Regions from separate parts of the Sphingobacterium puteale genome, predicted to be linked through region 3. Evidence: riboswitches for the same ligand, from Rfam matches in the RefSeq annotation. Region 3 holds a riboswitch; each other region holds the start of a gene.

Region 1 (10,756 bases), 1.9 Mb from region 3:
CTTTGAAGATCCCTTTCACTGTTATTGATTTTTTGAGACCGAAACATTGACATTCATCCCTGAGAGTAATTTTTTGGCTCCCTTGCCCCTGTCCAGTTCAATACGAACGGGAACGCGCTGTACGATTTTCACAAAATTGCCCGTTGCATTGTCCGGCGGGAGTAGCGAAAAAGAGGAACCTGTTGCAGGGGAAATAGAAATTATCTTTCCATAGAATGTTTCATCCGGGTAAGCATCCGCAACAACCTCTACACGCCTGCCAAGGTTGAGATAACGCAATTGCGTTTCCTTAAAGTTGGCTGTCACCCAAATTGGTGTCTCTGCATTGACAATAAATCCCAGCACCTCGCCCGGATTTATCATCTGTCCTTTTTCAATGCTACGTTTTCCTACCCGACCATCATAGGGGGCCCGGATTACGGTATATCCGACATCAAGATGCTTTCGGTTTGCTGCTGCTGACAAGCGTGCTTTCTCCGCATTGATCACCCCCTTTTTCACATCAACATCATTCACGCGATCCCGCGATGCCTCCAGCTTATGCTGTAATGCGGCAAGTTCACTTTTGTACACCTCCAGTGTGGCTTTTATATCTTCCAATTGCTGCGCCGTAGCAGATTTTTCATCAAACAGAAACTTATAGCGATCGTATTCCAATTGCTGCTTCGTCATCCGCGCTTCAGCCGCCGCAATGGATTGTTCCAATGATTCATGTTCGGCCTGCAATATTTCTTTTTGACTCCCCAGCACACTGATTTCCGCATTTTCTCTATTTATCGAAGCCGAAGCCTGATCAGCTTCATATTTATATTCCCGATTATCGATCAGCAGCAAGGTATCACCACGCTTGACCGATTGATGATCTTTAAAGTGAACCGATACAATGTAACCACCCACACGGGAAATAATGGGATTAATATACTGGGTTACTTGTGCATCATTGGTATAGGTATACCGGATGCGCAGCCAGAGTATCCTTCCGCCCCATAGTAAAAGTGCCAACAAAGCAATCCCAGCAAACCAATTGGTGATGCGGGTCAATTGTACATCGGTCATTGACCGGCCTGATTTAGGTTTCATTAGATCGTACCCTTCAAAAATTCAATAAAATAATAGTGTTTCTGTATCGCGATCCGGGCGGATTCCAGCTCAAAGTTTGTCTTGAGGCATTGCATATCTGCATCCAATAAATCCGTAATCAGTGCAGAAGACTTGAAATACCTATTTTTTATAATACGGGCATTTTCCTTGGCCAGCGCCAGATTTTTTTGACAGATCGCCTGTTTTTCCAATGCAAGATTATAATCCAGATAAGCCTTCAAGAGTTCATTTTCCACAGCTTCCTCTTCATGGTGGTGTTTGACCTCTTCCCGCTTCAAAGCAACCTGAGCTCCCCGAACAATATTTTTATTGAGGTACAGGGCGGATATCGGGATATTCAATTTAAGCCCCACTATATTTAAGTTATACCAGCTCGCATTATACGGATATAAAAATACCTGCGGATTGGCAAAGGTAAATGTATTGGTCAGCCCCATTTCAGGCAGATAATTTGATTTGGCCTGTTTGACGCTCAGTTTTTTTAACGCAACTTCCTGTTCGGATTTTAACAGTACAAAAGCTTCCTGTCTCGCAATGGCCACAAGTTCCGGATAGTTCAGCGGATGGCTTTCCATCGTGCCACACATCGGGATAATTTCCTGGTGTATATTGGTGATCAGCTGTAATTTTTGGTTAATTGCCCTGATATCATTTGTGATCTGTACCAAGAGCAATTCGCGCTTGGACAATTCAAGAGAAATCCGTAACACGTCACTATGTAATACAACCCCTGCAGTGTAACGAGTTTCGATCTCTTTCAATTGTGTGCGCTGATCTTTGATATCCTGCTCAATGAGAAATTTGTTGCGATAGGCTAAATCCAGATCCAGAAACAAGTTACAGATCTCCAGCTTAATCTGCGCCGTAGCGCTTTTCCAATCAATATTGGCCAGTTCCATTTCGAGTTTTTTTGATTCAATTTTCATCAGATCCCGATGTCCATTGTAAAGATTCAGGTAGAAATCGAGTCCAGTATCATACAGGAAATGGATCACATCGTGTTGGGATGGTTTGGCAAATATCCCCCGATCGTAGACAGACATGTTGCTCGCATAACTCGCAGAGGCCCTGACACTGATTTTCGGCAGTAATTCCATCCGTTGCTGCCGTAAGGCTATCCCCTTTTCCTCTAACTGCAGATGTGACTGTTCAATATACTTACTGTTTTGCAGCGATTTACTGATCAGATCAGCAAGCGAGATACGTAGCGAGTCCTGGGCCCGCGTTCCTAAAACCAAGCATAGGAGCACTGCGATAGTGCATATTGCTTTGGTCCAATGCGACGAAAAAAAGTTCAATGTCTTTCTGTTATTTTTTGCGTTGCAAACTTAGATACTAATTGGAAAATGCATTTCTTCACAAATGCCAATATGTTACGAAAAAAAGACATTTTTCAATCAATTATCAATAAAAGAGCAAAACCTGCCAAAAAACAGGAGCAAGATGGAAAACAATACGACGACTTTGCTTATTATACTTATATATCTTATTATACTTATATACTATCCACAGTAGTTATTAGGTTGATATCATTTACATATTAATTGATCATGAAAAAAGCCATCTTATTATTCCCATTAATCCTGATACAAATGAGCCAGGCGCAAGAATTTCGATCTGCGGCAGATTCCGATCCCAATAAATTGGGTTGGATGCGGGGATTTCCGCCACCGCAAGACCGAATTATTTCGGCGTTGGACGGTACATTTTTTAAGTTTCCAGCGCTACGTTACAGTGTTTGCCATATGCGTGAATTCTTTCCCTCGAAACTAGTTCCTGCGCCCCTGATCAATCGTTATTCTTTTTCCACCGCTCAAGATTCGGCCATTGATACCCTAAGCTTTCGACCTCTTGGAGATGAAAAGCCTATCAGCTGGGCTGAATCTCTTTTAGAAAATTATACTGATGGCATCCTTATTCTTCATAAAGGGCGTATTATTTACGAAAAATATTTTGGTGCATTGACTCAAGAAGGCATACACGCGGCGATGTCCGTTAGCAAAACATTCACCGGCACCCTCGCTGCGCAACTCATTGCCGAAGGTGTTTTGGATGAAAACAAATACTGTCGGGATTACGTTCCTGAACTTGCACATTCCGCTTTTGGCGATGCTACGGTCCGTCAGGTGCTGGACATGACCACAGGCCTGGAGTTCAGTGAAGACTATGCTGATCCGAATGCGGAAATATGGGCCTTCTCCAAGGCCGGAAATCCCTTCCACTTTCAGCGAAGTACCGATGAACCGGCAAACTATTTTGATTACTTAAAGACCGTTAAGAAAAAAGGCCAGCATGGTGAAGCATTCGGTTATAAAACGGTCAATACAGATGTGATGGGCTGGATAATTTCGCGGGTATTAAATAAACCACTGTCGCAAGCCCTTTCCGAAAAAATCTGGGAGCCATTGGGAGCCAATTTTGATGCCTATTATCTGATCGATGGCGCGGGTATATGTTTTGCGGGCGGAGGACTTAGCGCCAATCTTCGTGATATGGCCATGTTTGGTGAGATGGTGCGCAATAAGGGTTATTTTAACGGCAAACAAATCCTCGCGAAAGAAGTAGTTGAATCCGTCCGATCGGGTGGCAGTCAGACTGCTTTTGCAAAAGCCGGTTATACGAATCTTAAACAGTGGAGTTATAAAAATATGTGGTGGGTAAGCCATAACGCTGATGGAGCCTTCTGTGCACGTGGTGTCCATGGACAGACCATCTATATAGACCCCAAAGCAGAAATGGTGATCGTCCGATTTGCCTCTCATCCCATAGCATCCAATTCAGCCAACGATGCGTATTCCCTGCCTGCTTATCAGGCGGTGGCCGACTATTTATTGAAAAAATGAAATTAAGATTTCCAAAAATGTTTCCGTAACCGCACTGACGGTACTAAAACCTATTAAATACAAAATAAAATCATTGAAAATCAATTTATTATAGTTTATCAACTTATTTTTCAGTTTTAAAACTGAAAAATAAGTTGATAAACTGAAAAATAAGTTATAGCTTTAAACTATGGAAGAATTAACAAAAAAAGAAGAAGAGGTCATGCATGCTATATGGAAATTAAAGCAAGCCTTTGTCAAAGATATTATTGAATATATCGATCCAACACAAACGACGCCCTATAATACCATATCATCCATTGTACGGATTTTAGAGAAAAAAGGATATGTAGGATTCAATGCCTATGGGAAGACCTATCAATATTATCCATTGATCTCCAAGATGCAGTACCGAAAGTTTTTCTTTTCGCGTGTGATGAACAAATATTTTGATGATTCTGTCGAAAACTTGGTTTCATTCATTGTCAAGGAACAACAGATCAGCGAAACTGACATCGAGAAAATCAAGGAAATTATCAATAAAAATAAAAAAAATGAATAACCTGTTTTCCTATGGTATAGAGGCCAATGTCAGTTTGCTTATTTTAGTCTTGCTCTTTATCTTGGCTTTTCGGCAGCTTTCATTTTTCCGTTGGAACCGATTTTTGCTTATTGCACTGGTTAGCTTTTGTACCCTGGTTCCCTGTCTTAAATTTAAGACCGATTATGTCGATTTAAACGATCCCAAAACAAAGTTAAATCAGGAGATAGCGTTTCAAGAGCAGTTACGCAATTCCAATGCCCCCTTGTCGATCGAACCCGAAGAACAGCTCAACCTATGGGACCGGATGGAGTTAAAAAAAATATCCACTTATGCTTACCTACTAATCGCAATCTTCTTTCTGATACGATTAGTTTATCGCAGCTTAACCCTCGCATACTTTTTAAAGAAGATGGATTTTCAGGAGCATCAGGGAATTAAAGTGATCCCGCCGTTTAATCGCTTCAATAATTGTTCGATCTTTCATTACATCGTTATGGATAAAAACGCACTTAAAAGTTATGAAGGCCAGCTCATCTTTGCCCACGAGGCTCAGCATATTCGAAAAGGACATGCCTGGGACAAATTCTACATCGAACTAATGTGCTGCTTCTTCTGGATAAACCCGGCCATTTATTGGGTCCGGAAAGAACTGCATCGTCTACATGAATTTCAGGTCGACCGTGCAGTGGGAGAATGCTATGGAAAGACCAATTATGCGAGCTTCTTGCTGAATCTGACACAACAACATCAACAAATAGATTATATGCAAAGTAGAATTTTAAAAAACCAAAATGAATTGGTAGAACGCATCGACAGGTTGATGCGAAATCTATCGCCGCGCACGAAAGGTTATCAGTATCTGCTGCTTGTTCCCTGTATATTCGTGTTAATTGTCTCTTTCTCTTTTATTAATCCCACGAAAGAAAAAATCACTGCTCTCACTGCTGTTAAAAACAGCGTAAAGACTATTGTTCTCGATCCGGGACATGGCGGCAAAGATAATGGTGCCACCAACAGCAAAGGCCTCAAAGAGAAAGATCTCACTTTACAGGCTTGTAAAATGATTCAAAATGAACTTGAAAAAGAAGGTTTTCAGGTTGTATTGACCCATTCGAAAGACGAATTTATGATGCTCAAAGACCGTGCAGCATTTACCGGCGATGCCTTGGTTTCCATTCATTTCGATGTTGATCCTTCAAACACAAAGCTGCCAATCGGCTTATTTTATCCAAAAGCTGTTGAATTTCCGAAGATACAGGATCAAAGTCGGGAGTTCGCATTCCGTCTCACACAAAATTTAAAAAATCAAGGATTGAGCACGCAGAAACCCGTTGAAAGCCACAGTCATGCGATTTTACGGGGAGCAAAAATACCGGCACTCATTGTCAGCTTAGGGAATATGAATACCTTTTCCAACACCTTGGACCCACAATTTATAAGCGCTTTTACCCATGCCTTAAAAACTTCGCTGTCGGAATAGTTTTCCGTAAAATTATCCGTTAAGTTCTTTTTACAAAGATTCCAAACAATAGAAGATTCCCTATAGGGAATCTTCTATTGCATTCCAGAGTTCAATGCGCTTTTGAAGCGCCTCTTTACTCACTATTTTCATTTCTTCCCACTTCTCGTCATCCTCTTTGGCCAGATCGGAGATCATCTGCATGGCCAAAGGGCCATGCTCATCACCGTCCAGATCAATATGACGTTGGAAATAATAGATAAAATTATCCAAGCTAGATTCAGGGAAGTTAGTTTTCAGCTCCTGCAAAATAGAAGTAAACATACCCGGAATAAGGTCCTCACGGCCAAATGTAAAAGCAGCCGCAATTTTATGTACCTCCCCTTCTTCAATCAGTTCAAAAGTAAAATTCAGAAAATCTTTGATCCTTTTGTCCAGTGTTGTCAATGCAATGGCATCAAAAATACTTTTGGATTTCTTGGCGTGCACGATAAACTTATTGATCAGATGCAGATCTGCTCCCATTTCACTCATTGCGTCCAGATACATTTCAAAATGGCTCAAACGGCGACCATCAATATATTCGTCAGATTCTTCCGCTAATACAATTTCGTTGATCAGATAGCGTGTCGATGGATGCTCGCTCGCAAACCAAGGTAAAGTCGTACAGGTCAATTTAATCTGTAAAGCTTTTAGTAAAGACATAAAATCCCATACGGCATACACATGCCCTTCTGTAAACGAACGTAGATTCTTGATCGTTTTGATCTTACGATACAAGGGGTGTTGCAATAATACCTCGCGTTCGGCAGCAATGTATTCGTTAATTTCCGCAATTCTATTCATGGCGCAAAAGTATTGTCTTATCTCTGTTTTTTAAAGTATTTTCAATGAGATTACAGTAACATGATAAATTTCTCGTCCAGTTATCCACTTCATAACCAAATCACAGCCAACAGCCCGCCCCTGCTTTTTGATCTCCTCATAGCTGTTGCTATCCCTAATTTGCAGTTAGAAAGAAAAATATTTTTTATTATAAAAATAATCTACTATATTTGTAGAGTATTCAGAATTGCATGATGCAATACCAACCGAGTGCAGGCACCGCGGTGGTAAATTAATACGGGTTTCGACCAAAATAAACGTCGCAGAACGATTATTTTCCCAACAAGATCTGGATACAGTTTATGGTTTAATCCTTTAAATTTTTAAATTGTATGGCTACTACAACAAATCTTTACCAACACTTACTGGAAAAATTCAGCTACTATTCTACGGACGAACTGATACAGCTCAACAATGACACCATTTTGGGTCAAGGCTGGGGATCATCGAAAGCTACCTTTAGAACAGCTTTGATCAGTACGTTCTCCAAAAGAGGACTGGATCTTTCCAACATCATTTCCAAGGAAGACGGTTTTACCTCGGTAAAGCAGGTGCCAGTACGTTTGGAACAGAACGTCTTGATTCCTTTACAGTAAGCGTTATCGGCACAAAAATAGCGCGCATCGAAAGGACTTCGTGCGCGCTGCTGTGATTGGTTTAGGAAATTGCCGATTTAAAAAAGGCTATAATCTTATTACTTATAGTTTGGATTCTGAATTAACACACCTGCGCTTTTCTCAATTTCTGTTTGTGGCAGCGGCCAGCGGTAAAATTTGTCTTCAAAATGATAGGGCACTTTACTGTCTTTGACCGCATTGAGTACTTCACCCGCGATATGCCAACGAATCAGATCGTAATGCCGCAGTCCTTCGAAAGCAAGTTCTACCCTTCTTTCGTGGCGGATACGTTCGCGCATTTTTTCCTTGGTATAACCGGCAGGAAACCCGGGCATCTGAACGCGGCTCCTCAGGGTATTCATGGCATCGTACACCGATGGATCTGGCCCGGCGATTTCATTTTGTGCTTCGGCATACATCAATAGCACCTCCGCAAAACGCAGCACAACCGCATCCTGTTGACTCAATGTTGAAAAGCCAAAAGGTAAGTTGGCCGGATCCAGGAATTTCAGCACCCCATAACCCGTAGGCCGCGGATTGGACGGTGTATGGATCTTACCGCCGCCAAAGTCGGGATGGTCCACAAAAATTGTTTTGCTCAACCGCGGATCCCGATCTTTAAACGGATTGGCCCGGTCCGTCAGCGGAGATTCACCATAAGGCAGGCCATCTTTGCATTCATAGGTATCCACGAGGTTTTGCAACGGCGAAGCTGCTATCCAATCGCCTAGGTACATGTCCCAGGGGGCTGTATTATTCGGTGCCAGAAAATTGACCGAAAAGATAATCTCGGGATTGTTCTTCTGTGTTGCGTCGCGAAAGACATTTTCAAAAGCCGTACTCAGGGTATACTCTTTCATGACATCGGTGCATAAATCTTTTACCTCTTTCAAAATTGCTAAATCGGGCACCCCTTTGTCACCATAAGCCGCAAACAGTAAAACCCGTGCTTTCAAGGCTTTTGCTGAACTTGCGGTCGCATGTCCCCCATTGTTGAAATAAGGTTTAGCCGCTAAGTTGGCGATCCCGAAATCCAGATCGGCCCGAATCTGTTTTAAAATATTCTCCGCACTTTCCTTTGGCTGACGTTGATTCTCCAAACTGAGGGGGGTCAGCACAAGTGGCACTTCACCATAGATACTGTACAATTGGAAATACACAAAAGCACGGATAAAGCGGGCTTCGGCTTCCATATTTTTCTTCTCTGCATCGTTCATATCCGAGCCGTTGTAGCCCTGAAGCTTCTCGATCAGGCGATTGGCACGTCCTATACCTACATAAGCATCGTTATAAATACCGGTTTCGTAGCCCCCTGTGGTCGGATTTAAGTTCCCACCGACGATTTCATTAACGCTACCTGAATTGAACTGATTGTAACCATTGTCGGTCAGACAATCCCGAAAAGGCATCCCATAAGAGAAAGCTTCACTCTGCAACGAGGCATATACACCGGCCAAGGCATTATCAAAATCCGATTTCTTGCCAAAATAGTTGTCCGAAGCGATCTGATCCAAAGGGTTGAGGTCCAAGGCACTGTTACATGAACCCAAAAATAGGCCGGATAGCATCAACGCTGTTATAAATTTCTTTTTCATAGCACTTAAAAGTTAACTTGTACACCAAATGAATAAATCTTGTTTTGTGGATACTGTACCAGATCACCATTTCCATAGCGTTCAGGGTCCAAGCCCTTAAATTTGGTCGCAGTAAGGAGGTTATCACCCGAAAAATAAACCCGCAAGCGATCAATTTTATATTTTTTTAATAACCCATCAGGTAAAGTATATCCTAACACGAGATTTTTCAACCTGAAATACGAAGCATCCTGTATAAAATAGCTGGAAGCCCGGCTGAATTTCTCCGGAGCACTCCAACCCCAATAAATACGGGGCATCGTTGTCGAAGGATTTTCAGGAGTCCAACGGTCTAACCAGTCTTTTGTCGGCGGGCTACCTTGTACAAATGGGGTTACGCCCCAGCCCGAAACATAGGATTTGACGCCATATACGCCTTGTAATAGGGCCGAAAAGTCAAAGCCCTTAAAACTAGCACTTAGATTAAAACTATAGTTCAGCTTTGGATCCACACCGGCTATCATTGTTCTGTCGTTGGCATCTATTTTTCCGTCACCATTGACATCCCGATACTTCAGATCGCCTGGCAGAGTATTGTCGTTAAACTGTTTTGGTGAGCTGCTCACTTCAGCCTCCGATTGAAAGATACCGACCACCTCGTAGGTATAGAAGCTATCCATGGCGTAGCCATTTTTTTTGATTGTATAGCCCCCAATTTCCGGTTCCCCAAATTTCACCAGTTTATTTTTAAAACGGTCGAGATTTGCACCCAGTTGATAGCGCAAACCTTCCAATGCGCCCGTGGTAAGCTGATTACGATACGTAATTCCTAATTCAATGCCTTTATTTTCAACGATACCGTCATTGATATTTGGGGCGCCCAATCCGACGATTGCCGTGATCTGCGACGGGCGCAGGATATCGGTTGTCCGTTTCTTATACCAGTCGAAAGTAATATCCAAATTTTTGAACAGGCTTAAATCTACCCCGACATCTGTCATGGTCGTTGTTTCCCATTTGATCAGTGGGTTGGTCAGTCTTTGCTGTGCCACCCCCGATTGCAGGCTATTGTTATCAAATGAATAATTACCGGTAAGTCCCAATACAGGCTGGTATGGATAATTTAAGGAATAGCCATTCACATCCACTACATTCTGATTTCCAAGTTGGCCCCAAGATCCACGGATCTTCAAATTATCCAACCAACCGGAAGCGAATTCCTTGACAAACGATTCTTCCGATACACGCCAGCCTGCAGAGAAAGAAGGAAAGGCTGCCCAACGGTTTTTACCGTAAAACTTGGAACTACCGTCGTAACGCATATTGGCTTCCAAGAGGTATTTCCCTTGATAATCATAGTTCAACCGGCCGAAATACGAGATTAGCGCCCATTGGTTGGCTGTCCCATTTGCCCGTTGAATATCCGATCCCCCGGCATTTAATTCTGTTAACGTATCGTCGACAAAATTCTGTCTGAAGCCCTGGAGGTAAGTATACTTACTTTTTTCAATACTATATCCAGCCTGAGCTTTGAGGTGGTGTGCCCCAAACGCACGATCATAGTTCAGGTAGGTAAATAAGTTGGTGTAAATGGTCTGCTGGTCCTGATCTGTCAGTCCCTTTCCCAAATCCAATGTTGTTCCGAGCGTGCCCGTATGGTAATAATATTCATCTAACGTTGATTTATAATCCTTGTACTTGTCCATATTGAAATTATAGGCCCCTTTGGTATACCAGGAAAGCCCCTTAAACAG
Region 2 (10,756 bases), 1.1 Mb from region 3:
TGTTTTTGTGAAAAAATATATTTGGATTATAAATTAAAATAATCCAAATTTAAGTTGGTAAATAATTTTAATTTATTATAAACTTATTCGTTTCGTGAAACCATCATTCTTTATTCAGCATCTCTGAATGATGAATAAATTTGATAGCTTCATCACAATTTAAAAACAAATTTATACAAATGAAAAAAATGGTATTATCTGCAGCAATTGCTGCACTTTTCCTTGTTTCTTGTAATAATGCAGATAGCAAAAAAGTAGAAACAAAGGATACGGTCACAACGACTGATACACAAGGTGGTGTTGCCCAAACAACAACGACTGAGACAACAACGACTACTGAGGTGCCGAAGTTTAGTTCTCCGGAAGCACAGCAGCTGGCAGACGATTACACAAAATATGTGAATGAATATGTGGCTGCTGCAAAAAGCGGAGATGCAACTAAAATTCAGGAGTTAGCCGGAAAACAACAGGAGTGGGCTACAAAAACTGCTACCGCTCTTACTAAATTAACTCCGGAAGATGCGAAGTTATGGTCGGAGTATGCTCAGAAGCTAGCAGCAGAGCTAACTGCTAGTGCAGCGAAATAGTTTTTTTGATAAAAATAAAAAGCAGGGCTTTGTATAAAAGTCCTGCTTTTTTTCTGTCTTAAATTAGAATGGAAGATCTTCCTCATCCTCCTCTTGTGGTACCGGAATATCCTCGTTTGAGCGGTTTTGATCTGATAGAATCAAAAAGCTGTCAACCTTGATTTCAGTAATATATCTTTTCGCTCCATCAGCATTTTCGTAGTTACGATAGGTTAGTTTCCCTTCAACCATGAGTTTGGTCCCGCGGCTACATTTCCGTTCAATGGCATTGTTTTGCTTGCCCCATACGACGAGTGTATGCCATTGTACTTCCTCGACCCATTCTCCGGCTTTGTTTTTGAAAAGATCATTTGTGGCAAGTCGTAAAATAGTGTAATTTATCCCAGTTGAAGTGGTTTTGATGACAGGATCATTTCCTAAATGACCAATTAATTGTACTTTGTTACGTAATGTGCTCATTTTGTCTAATTTTTAAATGTTTCTAATAATTCTTATTTTAGTTACTGGCCATAACAATTGATGTGGAATGACCTTGAGCAAAGATGAAAAGGACAAAGAATAATAATCGTCTGTTTACCATTTGTATTCGACTATAGTCGGTTGTAACCGTTTGTTGTCGTTTAACTTTCATATTGTATACTATGGAAAAAGTTTGTTTGGAATGTGGGAAAAATATACGGGGAAGATCGGATAAGCGCTTTTGCGATGACTCCTGTCGAAATGCTTACAACAATAAATTGAATAGCGATCAGACCAATCTGATCCGGAATGTGAATAATATATTGCGTAAAAACCGGCGTATTTTGGCGGATGTGCTGGAAGGGGAGGAGAAGGGGATGACAAAGGTACAAGGGGAAAAATTGAAAAGACTGGGTTTTGATTTCAAATTCCACACGCATACATTTGCTAATAATAAAGGGCAAACCTATAAATTTATCTATGAGATGGGCTACCTCATGCTAGAAAATGACTGGGTATTGATTGTCCAAAAGAAGCCATGATAAGACTCAATTTACGGTTTCTTTCTTCTATTGTCTCTTTTGGAAGAAAGGGTCCTTCTGACTTATAAAATCTATTCATACAGCTGTATTTTCAGCTTGCACGGATCATGAATTTCGATTTGCGCAAGCTGACTATCAGTTAATCTTGACTTGCATCGGATCCTTTAATTCGAAAATAGTTTATCACTGTGAAAATGATAATCACGCCATAATAGCATACGGGGATTAGCAGAAAAAACCAGCTTTTAAAGATGTAATTCAAATACAAGGGCTGTCGAATATGGAAAAATTTTGCTGCCAAGAGATAGCTTATAAAGGCGCCGAGAAGTAAAAGACCTGTTGCATGTATGATGATGATCTTTTTTAGATGCTTGCTGTATTGGGCGTCTTTATTTTGCTTGGTGTAGCCCATAATGGCTGGAACCAATAAGCCCAATAGCGGGTTGACTAAGAAAGTTAGAGAAGCTAGATAAAGAGCCTTTATGCTTCCGCTTTGATTGTTGTCGATACTGATTTGATTTACATTTGGCATAATTAATTGTTCTAAAGGAATTTTTAAAATCTGGCTGATTTGTCTTAAACTGAAACCACTGATCTCTTCTGTCCCCTTTTCGATTCGTTGTACTGTTCTTAAAGATAGACCGGCTTGATTGGCGAGATCCTGTTGTGTCAGTCCTCTGAGCTTTCTAGCTTGTTTGATGAGTTGATTTACTGTTTGATTTTCCATGAAACGAAAATGACTAAAAGGTTTATGATTTTAAAAAAAACGATATGACAATAATATGCCAATGATATTGCGTATTTGTAAGTTGTTAATAGTCAAATATTTTGTAATTTGATAAATATTTTGAATCTTTGCAGCACAATAAGGTATTAATATAAAATAAAAAACGGAAGAATATGTTTGCTATACTAAAAACCCCAGCTTCGTCCTTAAAGAAGAGTCTTGGGCATATTCTCCGGAATACCGCACTCTCTTAATCTTCTTTTCTGGGCCACTTTTGGCATTTGTATATGACATCGGATTGTGATGTCTGTATTGCCACGCGATCATTTGAGATGATCTAACCGATAAAAGGAAATGGCATCTGTGTGGCTAGAGGTAGCCGCAAGAAGCTCAATACTCATGTAATGTTTTAAAAAAACGATGAATTCAGTGAATAAATATGTTCTCCAGGCCTTGGATAATTATCCATATTATCTGGAGGATACGCTAGAATCCTTATCCTATGCCTTGTCATACGATGAATCCAATACGATGGCATTGTGCCTAATGGGGCGGGTCTATGCGGAGCAGCTGTTTGATTATGAACAGGCAAAGAAATATTTTCAGGAAGCTCTCAGCCATAATGTGCATGCTTTGGAGGTGTATCCTTATTTTATACAGACCTTAATAGACATGGGCGATTACGAAGCAGCAAAGAAAACCATCAAATATGCATTGACATTGCCCGGTATGTCCCTGACAGCGATCTGGATTAAGAAGGTGTTGCTGCTTGAGAAATTAAAGAAATACAAAAAGGCTTTAAAAATCCTCAAAATGGCTAAGTTGGATAACCTGGACAGCGATCTGTCCACGGTCATAAAGTCTGTCGAAGATCGGATTAAAGGAAAACAGGAAATGATCAAGACAAGCAAAAAGCGAGGTAAATAACTGAAGGAGATGCTTGATTTCGAATAAAATGCTCAAAAAATAAGCCCAAGATGAATTCTCATCTTGGGCTTTTATCAATATAGTTTAAGAATTATTCTGCTCTTAAGATTTTTGCAGCATCAACCATTGATTCTAAAGCGGCTTTGGTTTCAGGCCAAGCACGTGTCTTCAAACCACAGTCAGGGTTAACCCAAAGTTGTTCCGCAGGAACTACTGCTTTTGCTTTGCGCAATAAGTCTACCATCTCGTCTTTGCTTGGTACACGCGGTGAGTGGATATCGTATACACCCGGACCGATATCGTTCGGGTATTTGAAATCACCGGCAAATGCATTCAATAATTTCATTTGTGAACGTGAAGTCTCGATCGTGATAACGTCAGCATCCATTGCTGCGATATCTTCGATCACATTGTTGAACTCAGAATAACACATGTGTGTGTGGATCTGCGTATCATCTTCTACATTGGATGAAGAAACACGGAATGCACGTACCGCCCAGTTCAGGTAATCTTTTTGATCTGCTTTGCGCAATGGCAAACCCTCGCGGATAGCTGGCTCATCGATCTGAATGATTTTGATACCTGCTTTTTCCAACGCTTGTACCTCATCCAGGATCGCTAATGCAATTTGGTAAGTCGTTGTTGAACGTGGTTGGTCGTTACGTACGAAAGACCATTGTAAGATGGTAACAGGGCCAGTCAACATGCCTTTAACCGGACGGTTAGTCAATGATTGCGCGTAAGAAGACCAACGTACAGTCATATCTTGTGGACGATATACATCTCCGTAGATAATTGGAGGTTTCACACAGCGTGAACCGTAAGATTGTACCCAACCGTTTTGAGTGAATGCATATCCCGCCAATTGCTCACCGAAGTATTCAACCATGTCATTACGTTCGAACTCGCCGTGAACCAATACGTCGATATCCAATTGCTCTTGAAGACGGATTGTGTTTTCGGTTTCTTCAGCAATTGCTTTATCGTATTCTTCTTGTGTGATCGCTCCTTTTTTTAGATCAGCTCTCCATTTACGCACATCTTTCGTTTGCGGAAATGAACCGATCGTTGTGGTAGGGAATGCTGGCAAGTTGAACTTCGCTTGTTGTGCTGCTTTACGGTCAGCAAAAACTGATGTACGTTTTGCATCATCATCAGTAATGTTGCTTGTGCGTTCTTTTACCTCTGGTTTGTGGATCAATGGAGAAGTACGGCGGCTTTCAGCTGCAGCTTTGTTTGCTTCAAAACGTTTTGCTGTTTCGGCGTCAACTTCACCTTCTGCTAAAACTGCAAGGTCTTTTACCTCCGCTAATTTTTGTTTAGCGAACGCTAACCAGTTTTTCACTTCAGCAGGTAATGATTGCTCATTGTGCTCATTGTCCAAATCAAAAGGGACGTGCAATAAAGAGGAAGAAGGAGCAATCCAAACGCGGTCTTTGCCTAGTGCATCAACTGCTTGTTTGATTTTAACCAATGATTTTTCGTAATCGTTTTTCCAGATGTTACGGCCTTCAACAATACCTAAAGATAATGTCAATGAAGCTGGAACTTTAGCTAAAACGGTATCCAATTGGTTTTCTCCACGTACTAAATCCAAGTGTAATGCATGGATCGGTAAGTTAACCGCGATATCTTCGTTATCTTTTAAAGCTTCGAAGTAAGTTGTCGCGATCAATTTGATGTTTTTGGCAGCAGCAGCCAATTTCTCGAACGTAGGTTGGTATAATGCTTTTACTTTTGCATCTAAATCTAAAGCCAAGAAAGGCTCGTCGATCTGAACATATTGTGCTCCAGCTTCTGCCAATTTAGACAAGATTTGCTCATATACAGGAACTAATTTATCCAATAGGTCGATACGGTCGAAACCAGCTTCTTTTTCTTTACCGATCAAAAGGTAAGTGATTGGGCCTAATAAAACAGGTTTTGTCTCAATACCCAATGATTTTGCTTCGTTGTATTCATTCAGGAATTTCTCAGAAGTCAATTTAAACTCTTGATCTTTTGTGAATTCAGGAACCATATAGTGGTAGTTGGTATCCAACCACTTGGTCATCTCCATTGCAGTCACGTCAATTCCTTCTTGCTGGAAACCGCGCGCCATTGCAAAATATAAGTCTAAGCTGTAGTTGTTGTCTACTTTATTCAACAAAGAATGATAACGAGCAGGAATAGCACCAACAGTAAGGGTTAAATCCAATACTTGATCGTAAAAAGAGAAGTCGTTGGAAGGGATCAAATCTATTCCAGCATCTTTTTGTGTTTTCCAATTGCCTTCACGAATTTTTTTTGCTGTGTCCAATAATTCCTCAACAGAAGATTTTTTAGCCCAATAGGCCTCATTGGCTTTTTTCAATTCGCGGAACGCGCCCACACGAGGGTAACCTAAATTGTTAGTCAATAACATAATAATGTTTTTAATATTTCTTTTTCAACTATATTTCTTGCTAGAGAGAAGGACACACTAGAATTCGGTGACTTCGGCTTATCATTCCCATGTCAAGTAGGGTAGAATTTAGCACCTTGTCAAGGGACAGGTTGCTAAGGCTTCATCGGGTCTATTCCCTCTGCCTTTCTCTATAAGCGACGCTAAGTTAGCACATTTTTTTTTGACATGCAAATTTTTTATAAAAGAGCATGTATTTTTTATAATCTACTAAGAATAGAAATGTTTTATTTCTTTCTTTTCATTGGAAAGCAGGGTGAAATTGTTCAGTTGAATCTCACCCGCTATGCTTTTAGCTTACCAGAAGTTTGTATCCTTTCCCGTGCACATTGACAATTTCTACCTTGTTATCTTCTTTTAGATATTTGCGAAGTTTGCTGAGAAATACATCCATACTTCTGCCGGTGAAATAATTGTCGTCATGCCATATTTTTAATAAGGCTTCTTCACGGGTCAATACATCATTCTTTTTTAAACAAAGTAAACGAAGCAACTCGGCCTCTTTTGTTGATAATTTTTGCGTTTGGCCCTTGTAGGAAATCTGCTGACTTGTATAATCAAAGAAGTAATCTCCAATTTCAAATTTGTCTGCAACCACTTCATCTTCTTTGTCTCTTACGCTACGTTTCAGAAGGGCATTAATCCGAAGCAGTAACTCCTCAACACGGAACGGCTTGGTAATATAATCATCTCCACCTAATTCAAACGCCTCAGTCTTGTCTTCCATCATCCCCTTTGCGGTGGCGAAGATGATCGGTACAGTGCTATTTGTTTTTCTGATTTCGCGGCCTACGGTAAAACCGTCTTTTTTAGGCATCATGACATCGAAAATGCATAAGTCGTAATCATTTTTTTTGAATTGGGAGATGGCTTCATCCCCGTCTATACAGAGCGTGACGTCAAATTTTCCCTTTAATTCGAGATAATCCTTTAAAAGATCCCCCAAATTGGGATCATCTTCTGCTAATAATATCTTTTGCATAATGAATCTATTAATTTTCACTAATGTTCCCTGAATATACAAAAAAGGAACGTGTTATTTTTTTATGGGCAAAATTACCTCAAAGGTTGTGCCCTTATCTTTTTCACTTTTTACAGTGATTCTTCCATTAAGTCTTCTCAATATATCCTGTACATAACTTAAGCCTAAGCCAAAGCCTTTGACATTGTGGACATTTCCGGTGGGAATACGATAAAACTGATCAAATATCTTTTGTAAATGATCCCGGCTCATCCCGATTCCATTGTCGGCAATGGTGATAACAATATTGTCGCCAATATTTTTAGAACTGATATTTACATGTAGATCTCCTTTGCTGTACTTAATTGCATTGTCCATTAAGTTGTAAAATACATTGGAGAAATGCAGTTCATCCCCGACAACAATATCCTTTGTTGCAGCGAGATCGACACTGAATTTTCCGCCAATGTTCTGCATCCGAAGCTGCATACTGTCGGTAACAGCGGCGACAAGGTCGTTGATATGAACATCTTCGCGGTCAAGTTTCAATGTTTCTTTTTCAAGTTTTGCCAAATCCAGTACCCTTTCAATATGATTTCCGAGACGAACATTCTCATCATAAATGATATTGGCCAATTTCTGTACACGTTTATGGTCTGCATTGATGTCCGGATCCTTGAGTGATTCGCTGGCGATCATAATCGTAGCCACGGGAGTTTTGAACTCATGTGTCATGTTGTTTATGAAGTCGGTTTTCATTTCAGATACTTTCTTTTGCCTGAAGATAATAATAAGCGTATACGCAAAGCATCCGACCAATAGAAATAGGAGCGCGAGCATGGGCAGTAACAAATACCCCATGTTGTCCGCAATAATCGCCTTTTTATTCGGAAAGTATATGGTCAGTTTTCCTGGTGCAGCACCGATGTCACCTTTAAAAAGAGCAGTTGAGTACTTTGTGGTATTTATAGGGCTGTTTAATTCGGCTTCATTCAGAATATTGTTCAGCAAGATGTTGCTTGTGCTCCATATTTCGATATTAAACGGCGCTTTGATCTCACGTTGTGCCAGTTCTTCTTTTAAGAGTTCCTGAACAATAATGACGTTTAGCCGGTCTTTTAGCGGTCTTTTGGCAAGCTCCATCCCAATAGCGACATCTTCGATGTAATCAGCCTTTTTACCACCGAACATGGCAACAGAGTCGTAGACGTTGAATTCATACCGGGCATTTTGCCGGGATAATTTATTTAGTTTCGTTTCGAGTTCGAAAATCTTCCGGGCTAATTTTGGATCTGATCTTGGGGGGAGGACAAATAAATCTCTTCCTATCAGTCTTTTGTAGTCGTCAAAATGGATAATCAAAAATCGAGTGCTATCATCCTTTGCTTCTATACGCGGAATAGTCTTTGTTGCTGACACAATGACGTCTTCCTGATAATACATGCTATTTGTCGGGGTTTTGATAATATTGATCTCAACGAGATCCTGATATTGTGGTCTTCTGATATAGGTTTCATAAAACCAGTTTTCAATATTGACTACATTGGGGTAAAGTGCCTTTAATTTGTCTTCTCGTATTTTATATTTTTGATAGACCTGATCTAATTTGCCACGGAGCTCTTCAATTTGAGTTTGGAGCCTAAGCTGTTCAGTTAACTGACGTTGTTTCGCTTGTTCCTGCTTGGATTTTTCGATATTACGCTCCTGTTGTACTTTCGCGAAATCCACGACCTCACGGCGTTCGAGTTTTCCCGCAACAGCCGTAAGCGCAGCATTGACAGATTCATCAAAAAGCTGTGATTTTTGACGATAGGAATCCCGCAGGAAATAGAATTGCATGGCCAATACCCCGATTAGCGCCAAAGACATTAGTCCAATGATTAATACAATGCTATTTTTCTTCATTAAATCATATTTTGAAAAGGTATAATCTCAAGCGAATCATGCACTCATTATACACTGGCTTTCTGTACCATTCTTGCCTTCCATCTTCCACTTTACTTGAATTGTTACAAATATAAAGATGCTAACTTGTTTTGACGCTGTTTTAACAATGTTTAACAGCAATTGCTTTAAATCTTGGTTATGTTGTTGTAAATTAGAAGTTAAAATAGATTATGTTATGAAAGCTTACGTATTATCATTGGCATTATCTTTTACGGTTGGAATTGCCTTTGGCCAGATCAGACCCAAAGAGCATCGGCCCTTATTGCAGGATAAACAATCCCGGATGCCAGTCCTTGGATTAGATACCACATCAGCTAAGTATAATATGCCCGTCAAGAGATCCAAAAACCTGGATAGTTTGGCCCCCATGCCGGGAACGGAAAAATTACCAAAAAGAAGGAAATCATCCGAGGATACATTACAGTTTAAATTATTGGAAGATAGTTTGAAAGTGAAAGATTTCAAATTAAAGATAGACTCCCTATACCCTAAGAAATAAAAAAAGAAGAGCATCCGTTTCAACACGGATGCTCTTCTTTTTTTTTGCTCCTATTTCTTACAGCTGAGAAACACGGATCGTATTTGTTTTACCTTTTTCGATTAACGGAGTGGACGCCGTATTGATGATGATCGATCCCGGTTGAACGTAGTTGTTTTTGACGATAAATCTATTGACATCATGGATAGAACCATCTGTACTTTCGAATTTGTCGTAAATAAATGTTTTTACGCCCCAAAGCAAGCTCAATTGTCTCAATAATGTCTTTGTACCTGTAAATACCAGGATGTCCACATTTGGTCTGTAACTTGTGATTTCAAATGCTGTTGCACCGGAAGATGTCAGCACGGCAATTGCAGAGGCATTTGTTTTTTGAGCCAGATATACTGAAGAGGCGCAAATTGCGTCTGGAATAAGCGTTCCGTCGTGTATCTCACTAACTTTCTCATTATAATAAGGATAAGAAGTTTGTTCCACGTGGATAATAATCTTACTCATTGTTTCGATCACGATTTCCGGGAATTCACCAACTGAAGTCTCACCACTTAACATCACTGCATCTGCACCGTCCAATACTGAATTGGCAACATCGTTTACTTCAGCACGAGTAGGACGAGGTGTGGTAATCATGCTTTCCAACATTTGAGTAGCGATAATTACAGGTTTTGAAAGGTCCCTACATTTTTGGACAATGATCTTTTGAAGTCCCGGTACCTCTTCCATAGGAAGTTCAACACCAAGATCTCCACGAGCGACCATGATAGCGTCAGTAGCTTCGATGATCGCATCAATGTTTTCGATCGCTTCTGGTTTCTCTATTTTGGCGATTACGCGCGCATGACTTCCTTTTTCAGCAATGATCTTTTTGCACTGCGCGATATCTTCCGCCGAACGAACGAATGACATGGCAATCCAGTCAGCACCGTGATCCAATGCGAAGTTTAAGTTATCTAAATCTTCTTCAGTCAATGAAGGGATAGATACTTTGGTGTTTGGCAGGTTGACGCCTTTACGTGAAGTAAGAACGCCTCCATGCACCACTTCACAAGTAACGGTGTCTTTATGATTGGTCTCTAAAACACGAAGTTGAAGTTTTCCGTCATCAAGTAATATGATTTCGTTTGCTTCAACATCATTTGGAAAGTTTTCGTATGTAATATAGATTCTGTTTTCATCTCCAATGAGTTCGTGTGTGGTGATTTCAACTTTTGAACCATTGACGAGAACAGCACCACCTTCTTTCATCTTTCCGATCCGAATCTTTGGACCTTGTAAGTCAGCTAAGATGGCAACATTGAATCCGGTTTCATTATTTATTGCATTTATAGTTTCGATTACCTTAAGGTGATCTGCCTGGCTGCCATGAGAGAAATTCAACCGACACACATCAACCCCTTTGGCAATCATGTTGGTCAAAACTTGTTTGTCTGCCGAAGCAGGGCCTAATGTTGCGACAATTTTAGTCCTTTTTTGAACTTTTTCCATCTGTTATTTTGTATTTTTTAATGTTCTTCATTTATGACAACAAACAGCCTGCTGTATTGTTGTCGTTTTGTCAAAACTAAATCGAATTAATTTAGATTTACAGTTAGGTGTATTTGCTACACTAACCTACAGTCTGCTAAAATATGAGATTTTCTTTAGATTTCAATATTTTTGGTGAT
Region 3 (10,756 bases):
AGGACGTTTCCAACAACTTGCAAAAGGTCAAAATCCCGAAATTCTTTGGATTGGTTGTGCAGACAGCCGTGTACCGGCCAATGAATTGACTGGTACAAAACCCGGGGAGGTCTTTGTACACCGCAACATTGCCAATATGGTCATCCACTCAGACATGAGTTTATTGAGTGTACTGGATTATGCCGTCAACGTGTTAAAAGTAAAACATGTTATCGTAGCTGGACACTATGGCTGTGGTGGTGTGGCCGCATCTTTAAGCCGCAATCAATACGGTATCATTGATAACTGGCTTGGTCACATCAAAGATGTATACCGTTTGCATAGCGAAGAGATTGATGGTATCGAAGAGAATGAAAAGAAAGTAGACCGCTTAGTTGAACTCAATGTCAAAGAACAGGTTTTTAATCTTTGTTCTACATCCATCATCCAGAATGCATGGAAAAATGGCCAGGCACTTGCCGTGCATGGTATGGTAATCAATATCGGAACAGGTCAATTGATTGATCAAAGTTGTACTTTTACAAGCAATGAATCCCTTGGAAAGGTATTCGCTTTCAAATAGTAACAAATCGGTAAAAAGGGACGAAGATCGTCCCTTTTTTATTTCACATCATCGCTGCGCCAGCAGTCGTGAGTATAGCGGGTATTTTTCGATTGATTACCTGCTCAGACTAAGCTGAATATCTATCATATCCTAGCTAATATCTCGCTTCTAATAATTAACTTTGTATTATGAGTGAAGAAAAATCATTAAATTTTATCGAGGAAATTGTCGAAGAAGATCTTCGTACAGGAAAACATGGCGGACGTGTATTGACACGTTTTCCTCCTGAACCAAATGGTTACCTCCACATTGGTCACGCCAAATCCATCTGTTTAAATTTTGGATTAGCACAGCAGTATAATGGCAAGACTAATCTACGTTTTGACGACACTAATCCTGTCACTGAGGATACCGAGTATGTTGAAAGCATCAAAAAAGATATTCAATGGTTAGGATTCCAGTGGGCAGAAGAATTATATACTTCAGATTACTTTGAAACACTTTACGGCTACGCTGTTGAACTTATAAAAAAAGGACTTGCTTACGTGGATGATAGCACCGCGGAAGAAATTGCGGCAGCAAAAGGTACGCCGATAGAACCTGGTATTCCAACGCCGTACCGCGACCGGTCTATAACAGAAAACCTGGACTTATTCGCAGATATGCGCGCAGGAAAATATAAGGATGGTGAGAAAGTGCTCCGTGCAAAAATAGATTTGGCCAGTCCAAATATGCACCTACGTGATCCATTGTTGTACCGCATCAAACATGCCCACCATCATCGAACAGGAAATCAATGGTGCATCTATCCAATGTATGATTTTGCCCATGGACAATCGGATTCCATTGAGAAAATCACACATTCGATCTGTACACTTGAATTTATTCCACATCGCCCACTTTACGATTGGTGTATTGAAAAGCTGGAAATTTTCCCGTCCAAACAATATGAATTTGCACGCTTAAACATGACATATACGGTCATGAGCAAACGTAAACTATTGCAATTGGTCAATGATAAGTTTGTTGAAAGCTGGGATGACCCCCGTATGCCAACAATCTCTGGCTTGAGAAGAAGAGGATATACTCCCGCGAGTATTCGTAACTTCTGCGATAAGATCGGCGTTCAAAAGCGTGAAAACATGATTGACGTCAGTCTATTGGAATTCTGCATCCGTGAGGATCTCAACAAAACCGCCTGGCGTAGAATGGCTGTGCTCGATCCGATTAAATTAGTGATCACAAATTATCAAGATGGCCAAGTAGAAGATTTAGTCGGTGAAAATAACCCCGAAGTTGAAGGTGGTGAAGGCCACAGGATCATACCTTTTTCCAAGGAACTATGGATAGAGCGAGAAGATTTTATGGAAGATGCCCCAAAAAAATTCTTCCGTCTTGGTCCTGGGCTTTCGGTTCGTCTAAAACACGCTTACATCGTTACTTGTAACGATTTCGTCAAAGATGAAAATGGAAAGGTAACAGAAGTACATTGTACTTATGTCCCTAATTCTAAATCCGGTGAGGATACTTCCGGACTAAAAGTAAAAGGAACAATCCATTGGATTTCTGTTCCTCATGCAAAGGAAGCCGAAGTAAGATTGTACGACAGGTTGTTCAATGATGAAAATCCAGCAGCAGCTGAAGATTTCAAAGAATCTATCAATCCAGCAAGTTTACATGTGGTAGAACGTGCCTATATCGAGCCAGACTTAGCGAACGCTACTCCTGGTAAAGGATATCAATTTATACGTTTAGGTTACTTTACGTTAGACACACATTCGACTCCAGCACATCTGGTCTTTAACCGTACAGTGACGTTGAAAGATTCCTGGGGAAAAGAAGTAAAGAAAAATGGTTAAGTAAACCAAACGCTAAAAAGCAAAAGGTCGGAAACAATTCCGACCTTTTGCTTTTTATATCTTACAATAACCTACCCCCCCAATCTGTCCTCTCTCTTTTTAAACATACACAGACAACACTGCTTGTCCACATTTGGAAGAATAGCAAATGATAAAGGTACATCTTTTCTGCCAAGCTGTAAATTATTTTATTCAGTTTTTAACTTGATTATCGTCATTCACTCAATGCCCTAAAACAAATAGTTTTACAGCAAACAAATACCATTAACGACATGAAAAAGTTACTATTTCTTGCTTTTGCACTTACACTCGGTGCTTCAAGTTTACAGGCACAGAACAGTCCTGAGCAACGCTGGCAGATGCGTCTTAGAGGAGTCGCGGTAATGCCCAACGAGTCGGCCAATATCAGCACTATTGGTGGCGACATTGCGATCAACACAAAATTTATCCCAGAACTAGATTTCACTTATTTCTTTACCAAAAATATCGCCGCAGAGCTGATTTTAGGAACAACAAAACACAATGTCAAAACCATTGGTTCCGACTTAAGTGCCATTGGAGGGAACCCCTCAGCAAATGTAGATTTAGGTAGTGTATGGCTCCTGCCTCCGACCTTGACAGCGCAATATCATTTTCTTCCGGATGGAGACCTCAGGCCCTATGTAGGTGCAGGGATAAATTATACAATTTTCTATAGTGTAAATGATGGCCCCACGGTCAAGAACGTAAAGTATGAAAATGCTTTTGGATTTGCCACACAGCTCGGTATTGATGTCAAGCTTTCAGAAAAGTATTTCCTGAATTTAGATGCTAAGTATATTCTCTTGAAGACCGATGTTCAAGTGGATGCTTCCAACTTGGCCCCGAACTTATCAATACCGGCGAAAGTTGATATTAACCCTTTTCTTTTGGGGATCGGATTCGGCATGAAGTTCTAGCATTTCTTTAAACTCCCTATATAAAATGAGGCACCTTCTGACGACCAAAGGTGCCTCTGAATTTCTATTCTATGCCATACCATTGCTGATACTGCTTTCTAAGCCCCTCAACACGCGCCAGTCGTTTGCTATCTTTGGCTGCCAATAAGATATCTCGATAACGATCGACTGAGTCCAATGCCGTCTGCATATCGCTCCATTCAAAACCCAGATTTTTTTTATCTAATACCAATTGGTGTAAATAGTCCATATTTTGTGAAACATAGTTCAAATTTCTGTCTACGATATTTCCGGCCAGGTGTCCTTGTCCAGAACGGTATAAGCTGTCAATGATATCCGCATAGTTAATCGCATCCGACATTGCATATACACGATCCGGCAATTGGTCATATGCTTTCTTAGCTACTTTCCCAGCCTGCTTTACCTGCCCTTTTTCCAACAACAAACGGGCCGTCTTTCCAAAAATATCCCGGGCATACATACTGGTAAAGCGAAAGGAGTCTGTATCCAAATAGCTTGCATTTTTGACATTTCCCCAATGATATTTATGCATGATATTATCATATAATGCTTCTACGTTGACCAAAGCAGGTATTTCACCAACAGTCGCCTGCTGGTCATCGGTGGCAGCGACCGGCATCAGCCTTGAAGCAAATCCTTCGTTGACAAGATATTTATCCAGCCCCAGTTTAATATCACCGGGCAGCATATTTGAAAAATAGATCGGCCGATCCCAATGATTATTTTCAAGAAGGGAAAGCAAAGTCAAATCTGATCGACTTAAGTGATCACCGGGGATTTCCCATTCCATCGTTGAAACAACTGCATGCTGTAAATAGGCCGGTACGGCGTTCTTTCTCAACACCTCGGCTTTATCAATAGTGAGTCTGACCTTCTTGGACGGAAAGTAATTCTCCAGATTTCCCGAATTCAGCTGAACTTTATAATCTGGATTATCGGAAGTAACAAATTGCAATAATTGTTGAACATCAACTGCAGCATTCAACTGTCGATCCACGAAAGGGATATAATCCCGAATACCCTTTTTTGTTTTTTCTGCAGGTATCTTTATTGGAAGTCCCGCAGCCTGATAAGTTGGTTTCTTAACCTGCTGCATATACCAATCACCCGTTAAGTAACTCAGTACAACTATTCTTACGTCGGGACGAACACCTTCCACCTCCTGCAAATACCATAACGGAAAGGTATCGTGATCGCCATAGGTAAACAAAATCGCATTTGGCGCGCAGGTTTCAAGGTAATTGCGCGCAATATCCCGCGCCAGGGATTTTTCGGAACGATTATGATCATCCCAGTTTTGATGTACCAGAATCATCGGTCCTCCCAAAAGTGCAAAAGATACCCCTGTAGCCAAAGCATACCGGGTATGAAGGACACGTTTAAAAAGGCGCACCAATGCTATTGCGCCAAGTCCGATCCAAATAGCAAAAGCATAAAAGGATCCAGCGTAAGCATAATCACGTTCACGGGGTTGCAAGGGAGTTTGATTGAGATACACGACAATCGCTATCCCCGTGAAAACGAATAACATAGTCACCACCAAGGTGTAGGGCTTATTGTGTCGGTATAACCAAATCGCTCCTGCTAAACCCAATAATAAAGGCAGGAAAAAATACGTATTTCGGCTAGGATCATTTTGTTGCGATTCAGGAAGGTCATATTGTCCGCCAAGGCGCCAATTGTCCAATGGTTTCAATCCTGAAAGCCAATTCCCATCGGTATATGTTCCATAACCTTGTTTATCATTCTGTCTTCCTGCAAAATTCCATAAGAAATAACGTGCATACATTTCTCCCAATTGAAAATGAAAGAAAAACTTAAAGTTATCAGAGAACTGCGGCTTTTCACCGTCTTTTAACTTGAGATAACTTCTATAGTAAGCTTGATGATTTGCATCCTGACTATAAATACGGGGAAAAAATGTTTCTCGATCAAAATCATACTTATCCACCTGTGTAAATGCCGTATAATTGGACTCATCTTTCCGATAACTGGTTTTACTTTCTACGTCCACAGGTTTCGAATCGTAATAAGGTCCTTTCATCAAAGGTTCCCGTGTGTATTGTTCCCTTCCCAAGTAACCCAAAAACGAAAAGACATTATCTGGTGCATTATTATTGAGGGATGGATTCGCTTTACCGCGGATCAATACCATGGTATAGGAACTATAGCCAAACAGAATAAAACAAAAGGCCAATAAAGCCGTATTTAACGTATACTTCCGGTTTCTATGTGAATAAAAAAGGCCATATATAATAGTACCGCCGATAAGTATGCATAAGAAAAGAATTCCGGCCCCAAACCCCAGTCCGAGCGAATTCACAAACAACAGGTCTATTTTTGAAGCAAAAGCTACCAACCACTGAATGACACCCCAAAGAATTGCTGCCAAAACCAACAAGCCCAATAAGAATGCCGTTAAAACACCTTTCAGATTAATTTGCGAAGTCCTTTTAAAATAGACCACCATGGCTATGGCCGGAATAGCCAACAGATTCAATAGGTGCACTCCGATCGAAAGTCCCATAACAAAAGCAATAAAAATCAACCAGCGGTCGCTTCCATGCTGATCCGCCCGCGCTTCCCATTTGAAAATTGCCCAAAAAACCACTGCCGTACAAAGCGAGGACATCGCGTATACCTCAGATTCCACAGCGGAATACCAAAATGTATCACTGAAGCTGAAAGCCATTGCCCCGACTGTCCCTGCAGCGAAAAGCTGTAGGTAGTAGGGAAAAGTAGGCTGTTGTGGCTTCTTCAAAATTTTCTTGGCTATAGCAGTGATTGTCCAAAACAGAAATGTCACGGTCAAACCACTACAGATTGCCGAACCAATATTCATCCAGTAGGCTATCTTCCCGATATTACCGAATGCGAGATTGGAAAAAACATTCTGGATAAGCAAAAATAAGGGTGCACCAGGCTGATGAGCCACCTCAAGTTTGTAGGCACAGGCAATAAATTCACCACAGTCCCACCAGCTTACGGTCCTTTCAACAGTAGCAATGTAGACAAGCGTGGCAATAAGGCCACAGGTCAAACCGAATACAGTATTTAATTTATTGTACGTCATAGGGTCAATTGGTCTAAATCTTTATTCCTTTTAGTACTTTAAATTAAACAGTTATCTCGATTTGAAAATGTTAATTAACACTATTTAACATCATGATTTAATAAAAATATTTTTCTGAGGAAGCTGCTTCTATACTGAAAAGAGAAATACAGTCTTTTAAAGGGAAAGTAATGTCATCCTCCGTCGGCCATGTACAACAGGCAACAATTGAATGAACAGGAAATCGTTTCATAGAGACGTAGACGTATTTCTACTATAGTTTTAATAAAAAAGCGAGGGACTCTTCCCTCGCTCTATTTATATTTTTAGACCAATTTTTCAACGATCTTTTTGGTTGGGCCGGGATTACTCATAGTATAAAAATGCAGCACTGGCGCGCCAAATTTGATCAGTTCCTGACATTGTTGTACAAGCCATTCTTCACCGACTTGTCTCACATCGGCATTGGTTTTACATGATGCAACTGCATCACTCAATTCCTCTGGAATATCCAAATGGAAAATTCGTGGCAATGTGACCAGCTGTTTTTTTGTCGTCAAAGGTTTGAGCCCCGGAATAATAGGCACATGAATTCCGTTGTCGCGGCATTTGGTCACAAATTCCTTGTATTTTTCTACATTAAAGAACATCTGCGTCACGATAAATTCAGCCCCCATATCGACTTTTTGCTTCAGATATTTAAAGTCCGTATTGAAATTAGGTGATTCAAAATGTTTCTCCGGATATCCGGCAACTCCGATACAAAAATCAGTTTTTTCAGATGTAATAATATCTTCGTGGAGATACTTCCCTTTATTCATATCTGTGACCTGTTCCAATAGGTCCGTAGCAAAAGCATGACCACCTTCAGTTGGAATAAAATCAGCATCTCCTTTGCGCGCATCGCCTCGCAGCACCAGCACATTGTCAATACCCAAGAAATTCAGGTCAATCAAAGCATTTTCTGTTTCCTCTTTGGTAAAGCCACCACATATCAGATGCGGGACAGCGTCCACCTTATACTTATTCATGATAGCAGCACATATCGCCACTGTTCCCGGTCTTTTGCGATAGGATACTCGCTCCAATAACCCGCTAGCATGTTCCTTATAGATGTAATCTTCACGATGATAAGTTACATCTATAAAAGGTGGTTTAAATTCCATCAGCTCATCCATTGTTTTAAAAATACTTTGGATGCCCTGTCCCTTTGCAGGAGGCAATAGCTCAAAAGAAAACAATGTTTTTCCTTTAGCATTCTGGATATGATCGGTAATCTTCATTAAAAAACTGTTTTAAGTTTGGGTTGGCTTACATCGAAACGCACAAGTCGAGGATATGTCTATCTGCATGTAACTTATCTTTCCCACATGGAGCAGGGTAGAATTTAGCACCTTGAACAATACAGGTTGCTAAGGCTTCATTGGGTCTAGTCCCTCGGCCTTTCTCTATAAGCGTTGCTAATATCGTTTTAAAAAACCAAACAACAAAAATATTTTTCGAAAATCTATAAATTACATCGATAAAGCTGTCTTGCTTCCGGCTTTATCGATGTAATTTATCCCAAAGTTGATAGTGAGTTACGTAAATTCTTCAAATAAAATGTAATCAACAGCAACCCCGTCACACTATACTTCTCCTTTTGTCCGTACTTAAACCCAGCTAGCAAATATTGATAGGCGACCAATGCATTTTCCTCATTGTAAAACAGCTCCTTCCAGGAGACAGGAACATCTTCCCATGCCTTTAATACAATTCCATTTTGGGCATAGGTAATCGGCGACTCAACTCCGTCTATCTTGTAATCATGATGAACGCCAGAATTAGAAATGTGCTGAAAATAAGCAATCGAATAATCTAAAAAATTCAATGCACGCTCCTTTATCTCCCGGTCATTCTCAGCTCTTGTTGGAATATTACGCCAAAGATTGATTCCACTATCAAATTTACTGGGCTGCTCGCGAATGGGTGTCTTGTCCAATTCGAAATTGATGTACAGTCGCTCGGTATTTGGCAAATGGGCGGAATTAAACGCGGAGAAATCACCTTTCAACTGCACAAAATCCTTTTTCACCTGGATAATATCCAAGGAGAGTTTTCCCTTTGTAGCATCTATAAGCTCAAGCTTACTTCCGTTAAATGTATATTTACCATACAACAGGATATCGTCTATGGCGAAGACAAAATGTTCTTTATCCCGAAGGGAAAGAAAGGAACGATAATAAAGCGGGTGATCACAACGGACATCAGGCTCAACATTTAGCGGATTATCGGCTTTGGCCTTTAAATAAACCTCATTGGTATAACCGCAGATAACCTGGTAATTTCCGTCAGGAAACTGCTTATCCTTTCCCCAAAAACCGCAGGAGGACAAAAATATCGTTAAAATAAGGATCAATAATGGTCTCAAACCGGCTCATTTAGTAATGGTCAATATATTGATTATTTAGTACCAATATACTCAAAATCCCTCAAAGTAGGATATACCAGATCATTTTAACAAGTGAGTTCTGCCAATAAAATCAAATACTGTTGTGACCCAACCTGATGAAACAAAAATAGGTTCAAAACTTCGCTTAGGAATTTGAACCTGTTTTGTTAATATTTACGCGAATCAAGAAATACGCTAAATCCCGATCTGGACAACGGATTTAGTAGCTAAGACCGTCTCTCTTATTCTTTATAGAGATCGACTAGCCCTTCAGGCAATGCAACTTCAATAATTTCTTCTTCACCATCTATTCCTAAAATTAAGTCATCGGATAGTGGAAACATCATTTCTTTACCATTCATATCAACTGTAGCGACGAATTGCTGTGGAAATTCCTGTACATCCGTAATTTCTCCCAGTTCACCATGAGTTTCGTCGATCACCAAAAAACCAATTAAATCCGTATATCTAAAATCATCTGGATCCCGCTCTGGCATTTTATCATTGGGCAGATAAACCTTTTTGCGGACAAGCGCCTGTGCCTTGTCGATGTGATCGACATCTTCAAATGTCACGTAAGCCGTACTATTTTTCTGCAGTTTTATAGCATCGATAAAATAGGGCACAAGCTTTTTGTTGACCTCCAGAAAAACGACGTCCATATCCAGGCTTTCGTAGTCTTCAAATTCGAAAAACAATTGCATTTCCCCTTTAAGGCCCCTCGTTTTGCTGATATAGCCTATATAAAAACTTTGATCGACAGTCATTTGGTAGTATTGCGTATTGAGATATTAGTATTGAGATGCTTTTTTTATCAGCTTGGCTATATATCGAGCATCTATTTAATTTTCACTTTTTTGCATGAAGGTATGATGGTATGGCCTACTTCCTAGTTAAGCATAGCGCAATCAGCATCACATTTTAGCCCATAAACAAGTTTATTAAAAAAAGCCGGCTCAAGATTGAGTCGGCTTTCTCGAATACTTTATGAAAGAATTAACCTTCAGTTTCTTCTGATGCAGGAGCTTCAGTCTCTTCAGCAGCAGGTTCTTCTGCTACAGGAGCATTTTTAGCAGCTACAGCAGCAGCTTTTTCTTCTTTTTTCTTCGCCTCAGCAGCTAAAGCAGCTTTTTTAGCATCAGCTTTAGATTGAGCTAAACCATCTTTTTTACCAGAGATTCTAGCTTCTTGAGCTTCAGTCCAAGCAGTGAATTTAGCTTCAGCAGCAGTTTCGTCAAAAGCACCTTTTTTCACACCACCTTGTAAGTGTTTTTTGTAAAGAACACCTTTGTAAGAAAGGATAGCACGAGCTGTGTCAGTAGGTTGAGCACCTTTATTCATCCAATCCAACGCTTTTTCGAAATCCAAAACGATAGTTGCAGGATTTGTGTTTGGGTTGTAAGAACCAATACGTTCGATGAATTTACCATCACGTGGAGCGCGAGAATCCGCTACGACTACGTGGTAAAAAGGACGTCCTTTTTTACCATGTCTTTGCAATCTGATTTTAGTTGCCATTTCTTAATTTTATTTTATGTATTCAACATATCCCCCGAGCTTCATACTAGAGGGGATGCAAAGATAGTTATTTTTTTCTATTCATAGACATAATTTAATAAAACTTCGCTGAAAATGACATCCTTAGCATCTTCAAAATCCCCTTTAACAACATAACTCATTGCACTAGCTTTGCCGTCACCACCTAAGGTAATCTTTACAGCTGTTTTCTTTGTCCAATCTGGCTGAATTTCCTGATTGGCCTTTCCCTGAACCAAGGTAGAGAAAAAAGAATTTTCTAAATTTTTGGATACAACCTGATTAATATCAATCGGATTAAAACCCATTTGTTTGTAAATAGGATAAAGAGGATTTATTGTAGTGGAATATTGAAAAAAGGAGAATAAAGTAAAT

Evidence for each region. A riboswitch is a leader RNA that binds a small molecule or an ion and turns the genes downstream of it on or off. The one in region 3 is predicted to bind S-adenosylmethionine.
Region 1: it holds a riboswitch for S-adenosylmethionine, as region 3 does, so the genes downstream of both, ABTV71_RS06195 (5-oxoprolinase) here and ABTV71_RS26520 (methylenetetrahydrofolate reductase) in region 3, are expected to answer to the same signal.
Region 2: it holds a riboswitch for S-adenosylmethionine, as region 3 does, so the genes downstream of both, metE (5-methyltetrahydropteroyltriglutamate--homocysteine S-methyltransferase) here and ABTV71_RS26520 (methylenetetrahydrofolate reductase) in region 3, are expected to answer to the same signal.

Annotation. Positions count from the first base shown of each region.
Region 1 covers NZ_CP158959.1:1,494,340-1,505,095, reverse strand. The annotation lists gene ABTV71_RS06230 (hypothetical protein) at 1-19, opposite strand, end outside; gene ABTV71_RS06225 (HlyD family secretion protein) at 22-1,080, opposite strand; gene ABTV71_RS06220 (TolC family protein) at 1,080-2,399, opposite strand; gene ABTV71_RS06215 (serine hydrolase domain-containing protein) at 2,652-3,944, shown strand; gene ABTV71_RS06210 (BlaI/MecI/CopY family transcriptional regulator) at 4,114-4,485, shown strand; gene ABTV71_RS06205 (N-acetylmuramoyl-L-alanine amidase) at 4,478-5,947, shown strand; gene ABTV71_RS06200 (DUF3050 domain-containing protein) at 6,008-6,772, opposite strand; SAM-I-IV-variant riboswitch at 6,984-7,077, shown strand; gene ABTV71_RS06195 (5-oxoprolinase) at 7,144-7,407, shown strand; gene ABTV71_RS06190 (RagB/SusD family nutrient uptake outer membrane protein) at 7,506-9,023, opposite strand; gene ABTV71_RS06185 (SusC/RagA family TonB-linked outer membrane protein) at 9,029-10,756, opposite strand, start outside.
Region 2 covers NZ_CP158959.1:648,835-659,590, forward strand. The annotation lists gene ABTV71_RS02595 (hypothetical protein) at 189-587, shown strand; gene ABTV71_RS02600 (single-stranded DNA-binding protein) at 651-1,046, opposite strand; gene ABTV71_RS02605 (hypothetical protein) at 1,229-1,588, shown strand; gene ABTV71_RS02610 (helix-turn-helix domain-containing protein) at 1,728-2,315, opposite strand; gene ABTV71_RS02615 (tetratricopeptide repeat protein) at 2,736-3,242, shown strand; gene metE (5-methyltetrahydropteroyltriglutamate--homocysteine S-methyltransferase) at 3,334-5,646, opposite strand; SAM riboswitch class I at 5,722-5,825, opposite strand; gene ABTV71_RS02625 (response regulator transcription factor) at 5,978-6,667, opposite strand; gene ABTV71_RS02630 (sensor histidine kinase) at 6,722-8,551, opposite strand; gene ABTV71_RS02635 (hypothetical protein) at 8,769-9,092, shown strand; gene pyk (pyruvate kinase) at 9,150-10,577, opposite strand; gene ABTV71_RS02645 (IPExxxVDY family protein) at 10,714-10,756, opposite strand, start outside.
Region 3 covers NZ_CP158959.1:6,395,271-6,406,026, forward strand. The annotation lists gene ABTV71_RS26500 (carbonic anhydrase) at 1-562, shown strand, start outside; gene ABTV71_RS26505 (glutamine--tRNA ligase/YqeY domain fusion protein) at 733-2,403, shown strand; gene ABTV71_RS26510 (OmpW/AlkL family protein) at 2,676-3,341, shown strand; gene ABTV71_RS26515 (protein O-mannosyl-transferase family) at 3,406-6,435, opposite strand; gene ABTV71_RS26520 (methylenetetrahydrofolate reductase) at 6,741-7,697, opposite strand; SAM riboswitch class I at 7,769-7,871, opposite strand; gene ABTV71_RS26525 (hypothetical protein) at 7,973-8,824, opposite strand; gene rimM (ribosome maturation factor RimM) at 9,088-9,612, opposite strand; gene ABTV71_RS26535 (30S ribosomal protein S16) at 9,842-10,363, opposite strand; gene ABTV71_RS26540 (hypothetical protein) at 10,441-10,756, opposite strand, start outside.